Linked DNA regions of Latilactobacillus sakei subsp. sakei DSM 20017 = JCM 1157. The protein of the gene in region 1 interacts with the protein of each later gene in a pairwise test. Links are inferred from orthologs where the notes say so. Each region holds a gene or a part of one and is shown in the gene's direction. Other genes may lie near its edges. The genes, in order: obgE and rplL.

The links.
Region 2: the proteins of obgE (region 1) and rplL interact in binary tests that used the Escherichia coli proteins (3 or more experiments, as listed by UniProt). The link is inferred for Latilactobacillus sakei subsp. sakei DSM 20017 = JCM 1157 from one-to-one orthologs.

What each region holds. Positions count from the first base shown.
Region 1 is NZ_AP017929.1:1,384,999-1,388,253, forward strand. The notes cover bases 238-3,159. They hold obgE (GTPase ObgE), read left to right. Parts: upstream 238-1,013; coding sequence 1,014-2,306; downstream 2,307-3,159. Other genes in these bases: LEUCM_RS06950 (DUF871 domain-containing protein), read left to right, coding at 238-854; LEUCM_RS06960 (acyltransferase family protein), read left to right, coding at 2,445-3,159. Outside these bases: more of LEUCM_RS06950, read left to right, coding at 1-237; more of LEUCM_RS06960, read left to right, coding at 3,160-3,255. UniProt on the Escherichia coli protein: An essential GTPase which binds GTP, GDP and possibly (p)ppGpp with moderate affinity, with high nucleotide exchange rates and a fairly low GTP hydrolysis rate.
Region 2 is NZ_AP017929.1:790,069-793,312, forward strand. Bases 247-3,157 are described here. They hold rplL (50S ribosomal protein L7/L12), read left to right. Parts: upstream 247-1,473; coding sequence 1,474-1,842; downstream 1,843-3,157. Other genes in these bases: LEUCM_RS03935 (acetate/propionate family kinase), read right to left, coding at 247-590; rplJ (50S ribosomal protein L10), read left to right, coding at 906-1,409; LEUCM_RS03950 (hypothetical protein), read right to left, coding at 1,940-2,170; phnX (phosphonoacetaldehyde hydrolase), read right to left, coding at 2,173-2,970. Also shown: more of LEUCM_RS03935, read right to left, coding at 1-246. UniProt on the Escherichia coli protein: The binding site for several of the GTPase factors involved in protein synthesis (IF-2, EF-Tu, EF-G and RF3). Is thus essential for accurate translation.

The sequences.
Region 1 (3,255 bases):
ATGATGATTTAAGTTTCTTCCATGAATTAGGTGCTTGGGGAATTCGGTTAGATAACGGGTTTACAGGCCAAGAAGAAGCGAAGATGACCCGTAATCCATACGATCTTAAAATCGAAATTAATATGAGTCAAGGGACAAGCTATGTTGACAATATTATGAGTTTTTCACCTAAACGGGCTAACTTATTGGGGTGTCATAACTTCTATCCACATCGTTATTCCGGTTTAGGGGAAGACTTCTTTAATCAATGTACAGCGCAATTTGCACAGTATAATTTAAATACGGCTGCTTTCGTTAATTCACATGAAGCGACTTTCGGACCTTGGCCAACACAAGACGGCCTACCAACGATGGAAGTTGATCGGGACTTAGCGATGGCGACCCAAATGAAACATTACATGTTAATGGATAATATCGATGACATCATTGTTGGCAATGCTTATGCTTCCGAAGCAGAACTAAAAACAATGCAAACGGTCTTTAATGCAGAATTCCCAGCGATTATGATTGATGTGGCTGACGATATTACAGCTGATGAACGCAAAGTGTTATTTGAAAGCTTACACAGTTATCGCGGTGACCGTTCTGAATACATTCTGCGTTCAACAATGACGCGAGTTATTTATAAAGACTTACCATTTGCAGCCCACAATACAGTTGATATAAAACGGGGCGATATCTTGATTGACAATGTTGGCTACGGCCAATACAAAGGCGAAACCCAAATTGCGCTTCAATCAATGCCAAATGATGGTCGGGTAAACGTTGTGGGCCATATTGCACCAGATGAATTATTCTTATTAAAATATTTAAAACCTTGGAGTTCATTTAAATTAATCCCGAATGCACAATAAGCGTTATACTGAAGACGATGATTAATGCGTCTTCTTTTTTTACTTAAAAATCATTAAATTAGAAGACTTTATGATTGATTATGACGTTGTCTGTTTACTTTTAGCCTAAATTTAGGTAGTATATAAGGTACTGTTTAGAAACGAGAAGGAGTCAAAATAATGTTTGTAGATCAAGTCAAAATTGATGTGAAAGCTGGTAAAGGCGGCGATGGTGCTGTTGCATTTCGTCGTGAAAAGTTTGTGCCACTTGGCGGACCAGCCGGTGGCGATGGTGGTCGTGGTGGTAGTGTCATTCTAGTCGTAGATGAAGGTCTACGGACATTAATGGACTTCCGCTACCGTCATCACTTTAAAGCCAATAGTGGTGGTAACGGTCAGAATAAACAAATGTATGGCCGCGGTGCCGAAGATACATTTGTCCAAGTGCCACCTGGTACAACTGTCCGTGATGCCGACACAAATGAATTGCTAGGCGATTTAACGGAAGATGGTCAAGAATTAGTGATTGCAAAGGGCGGTCGTGGTGGCCGTGGCAACATGCATTTCGCAACCGCTAAGAATAGTGCCCCTGAAATTGCTGAAAACGGCGAACCAGGCCAAGAACGCAGTATTCAACTCGAATTGAAAGTTTTAGCCGATGTTGGGTTAGTTGGCTTCCCATCTGTTGGGAAATCAACATTACTTTCGGTTGTCACAAGTGCTAAACCTAAGATTGCGAGCTACCAATTTACAACATTGGTGCCTAACTTAGGGATGGTTCAACTGGATGATGGCCGTGATTTCGTATTAGCCGATTTACCAGGGTTAATCGAAGGTGCCTCAGATGGTGTTGGTTTAGGGATTCAATTCTTACGCCACGTTGAACGGACACGAGTTGTTTTACATTTAATCGAAATGGACGATCAAACTGGTCGTGATCCATATGAAGATTACCAACAAATTAATCATGAATTAGAATCATATGATCCAAAAATCTTGGAACGTCCACAAGTGATTGTGGCAACTAAGATGGATCTACCAGGCTCAGCCGAATTATTAGCTGAATTCAAACAAAAATTAGCAGCGGCTGGTGATACACATGAGATTTTCGAAATTTCAAGTATTACGCATCAAGGTGTTCAACCATTGATGAACAAGACAGCCGATTTATTAGCTGAAACAGCAGAATTCCCAATGGGTGATGTTGAAGAAGCACAAACACAAAAACTTTATCAATATCAACCAGAAGGACCAGCCTTTAACGTCGAACAAGATGAAGACGGTACGTTCTACATCACAGGTGAAAAAGTTGAACGTCTCTTCAAGATGAGTAACTTAGATCATCAAGATGGTGTGATGCGTTTTGCCCGTCAATTGCGTTCTATGGGACTTGACGAAGCATTACGTGAAAAAGGCGCTCATGATGGCGATTTAGTGGCAATTGATAACTTTACGTTTGAATTTGTCGAATAATAGGGTTCAAAAAGGAAGAAATTCGACTCTGGATTCTTCCTTTTTCTATAGCATCAATATAAAAAAGAGCTTCAAGTAGGCAGTGGTGGGAAACATTGCTATAATGTTTTATATTAGAATATAGAGTAGGTTGAGAAAATGGCAGGGAAAAAGCGCTTAAATAACAGTCGTTATATTACTGGGTTTGACGGATTACGGGCTATTGGGGTTATCGGAGTTATTTTGTATCATTTGATGCCGTACACTTTTACAGGTGGTTATCTAGGCGTTCCGATTTTCATGGTGGTTTCGGGCTATTTGATTACGGATTTACTGGTCCAAGAATGGGAACAAAATCATTGGATTAATTTGAAGAGTTTTTATTTACGACGTGTTAAGCGGCTCTATCCGGGTTTATTGACGATGTTGTTTGCGACAGGTGCGTATATTACTTTATTTGAACGGCAGATGTTGCATAACTTAAATCAAATTATTATCACTAATATTTTGTACGTTTATAATTGGTGGCAAATTGGCCACGGTCAATCTTATTTTGATCGGTTTGCTAATAATGAATCACCCTTTACACATTTATGGACGCTTTCGATTGAGGGGCAATTTTATCTGTTATGGCCGTTTGTCGTTGTTGCATTAATTATTGGCTTTAAGAATAAAGGCCGGATTGCCCGTGTTTTATTAGGTGCTGGTTTAGTTTCGGCAATCTGGATGGCCATTTTATATCATCCAAATGCGGATCCAAGTCGGCTTTACTATGGGACAGATACTCGGATGTTCTCAATCTTGGTGGGGGCTGCTTTAGCTTTTGTCTGGCCATCGACAGCTTTGAAACAAAAGATTATTCCGCGCCAACGATGGACGTTAGATGGTATTGGTCTTTTGAGCACCATTACAATGTTGATCTTAATGGTCAAAATGAATGCAGAAAGTGCCTTTGTTTATCGGGGTGGCT
Region 2 (3,244 bases), 590 kb from region 1 along the record:
GGTTGGTTTAAAAAGTCAGCTGTTTCTTGTAAGATATAGCCGTGACTAATACCGTGTTCGCCGTATTTACGGATTTGGTATTTTTGGCTATCTTCATAAGGAAGTCCATAAAAACTGGTTGCATCTGGCATATCTAGATAGAATTGACTATCGAAGACAGCGACTTCGGGCACTGAATTTGGTAAGATATGCGTTAAGGTTTCAATGCAATCCACTTGAACAGGATTGTGTAATGGTGCGTATTTATCGAGTGCCTTGAGGGTTGCCAAATTATCAGCGGTGATTAACGTTGATTTTTCAAACGTTGTTGCGCCGGCAACCACTCGGTGACCAACTGCGACAATGTCGCTAGGCGAGTCGATAATGGCATTGTCTTGTAATTGTTTCAATAAACGAATAACGCCATCTTCATAGGTTAGATTAGCGATTGCGACCTGTTCTTTTTGGCCGTTAAATTTAAAAGTAAAGCGCGCTTCGGGGGTATTCATCCGTTCCATCAAACCGCTAGCCACTAAGCTTAAATCGGTTTGTTGAAATAGTTGCCACTTTAGGGATGAACTACCAGCATTGATAACTAAAATATTGTTCAAAAAGAAACACCTCTACTATCTTAATTTTCTTGAATAACTATATTTTATACGCTATTTTCAGAAAAATAAAATAAGCATAAGGTAATGCTGCTATAATAAATATTTATAGTTAAATTAGCATTGACGGCATGCTTTTTACATGCTATATTTGTAGTTGGTTATTTATGCTACCGAAGACTCAGGTGCCAATAGGCTTAATATCCTGCCGAGGAAGATACGTTGAAATCCCTCTCTATGTCTTGGTGGACATGGAGTTTTTTATTTTATAAGAGACTCTTGACCACAAGTTTTACAAATCTAATGGAGGTGAATCAATTGAGCGAAACAATCATTGCAAAAAAAGCACAAATTGTTGACACAGTTGTTGAAAAATTTAATAACGCTGTTTCTATCGTAGTTATGGATTACCGTGGCTTAACAGTAGAACAAGTTACTGAATTACGTAAACAATTACGTGAAGCTGGCGTACAAATGGAAGTTGTTAAAAACACTTACTTGCGTCGTGCAGCAGACAAAGCTGGTTACGAAGGTTTAGATGAAACATTCTCTGGCCCTACTGCAGTTGCATTTTCTAACGAAGATGTTGTTGCACCAGCTAAGATCATCGCTAACTTTGCTAAGAGTGCTGATGCACTTGAAATCAAAGGTGGTATGATCGAAGGTAAAGTGGCAACACTTGATGAAATCAACGCCTTGGCTACATTACCAAGTCGCGACGGTTTATTATCAATGTTACTTTCTGTATTACAAGCACCAGTCCGCAATGTCGCATATGCTGTTAAAGCAGTTGCCGACAGTAAAGACGAACCAGCTGCATAATTTAAAATTGTGTAGTTAAAAGTGTTATCAAAAAAATATTACCCATAAAATGGAGGAAACAAAAATGGCATTAGACGTAAATGCAATTGTTGATCAATTAAAAGAATCATCAATCTTAGAATTAAACGACTTAGTTAAAGCAATCGAAGAAGAATTCGGTGTTTCTGCAGCAGCTCCAGTAGCAGCAGCAGGTGCAGCTGGCGCAGACGCAGCAGCTGAAAAAGACAGCTTTACTGTTGAATTATCAGAAATCGGCCAAGAAAAGGTTAAAGTTATCAAAGCCGTTCGTGAAATCACAGGCTTAGGCTTGAAAGATGCTAAGGGCTTAGTTGATAACGCTCCTTCAGCTCTTAAAGAAGACGTTTCTAAAGACGAAGCAGAAGAAATGAAAGCTAAATTAGAAGAAGTTGGCGCTGTCGTTAACTTGAAATAATTTCCTTTATTTCTAAAAGAACTCCACATTTGTGGGGTTCTTTTTTTATAGCTTATTTCATCGGCCATTCGTTTACCATAAGCCCCGTTGATGGCAATCACACCGTGTTAAGCACCGCTTCGACGCCGTAGCTGCCACTGCCTTGTAATAAGACGGCGGTGTAGGTGTCTAACTTGGCTTGGGCGAGTGCAACCAATTGTTGACGGATATCTTCGGTGATGGCGAGGTAGTCTTGATCCCAGGTGCTAAGGTCGACTTGCATAGCTTCTTTGACAGCGGCTGATGTGCTGAGGGGGCCAGGGGTTAAAAGTAAATACGGTTGGTTCATGATTAGGCGTGCTCCTTTTGTGGTGTTTGGTATTTTGCAAGAATGGCCGGTAGTTCGCTGAGATTATGAATGACATAGTCAGCGCCAGCTTCCTTAAGGGTTTTAGTAATTTCTGCAAATTTAGCAAGCCGTATTTTTTGAGGGAGATCAATGAGTTCCGCTTTGTTTAATCCGAGGAGGCTACTACTTTCGATAAGGCCAACGGTTAAGACGCCGGCATTTTTGCCTTCTTGCATATCAATAACGGTGTCACCGACTTTAACGACTGTTTGCGGGTCGGTGATATTGAACGCAGTCATGATGTGGTTAATCATATCGGGTGCTGGCCGACCAGCAGCGACGTCTTCTTTTGAAACCATCAGTTCGGGATGATAACCAAGTAGTCCTGCTTGCTTAGCGGCGATTGCGAGCATTGCTTTGGTGTAGCCGGTCGTTGTCGCGATGTGGATATGATGTGCTTTTAAATAAGTTTGGACTTGAAGAACTGCAGGGGTCAGTGTTGTTTCTGTACTCAAGCGATTGAGCAAGAATTGTTCAAAATAGTTAAAGAGTTGCAATTGATCGGCATCGGTTATCCCGCGTTTGTATTTTGCAAACCAAGCACGTTGTACCTCTGGCATTTTAGCGAGTTTGGCAATGTGTTCATGTTTTTCGATGCCCATATCCTGTCTAATTCTGTCGGTATCGATTTGGATGCCGGCAGCGTTAAACGCACTTTGAAATGCTAATACTGGATCTAAACTGCCAAAATCGATTATAGTCCCTGCCCAATCAAAAATGACGCATTGAATATCCGTCATGTGAAAAAGCCTCCTTATGTCGTTGCAATATTGAAGTACAAATTCAGTATAGGGAAACTTTGTAAATCTCCAGCTCGTTTTCAGTAAACGTTCTGTAATGGAATTGAAAACATTGGGTTCTCTCAATTTGGTAATTGTCAATGACACTGATTAACATGAGGAGAGTGGCCAAATAAAAAACGCCCAAGACAAATTGTCTTGGACGTATGGCGGTTAAGTTAGTACTTGAACGCACTCAGATTGTAACGTGCTTTTCAAAGGTAACCTTCTGTGC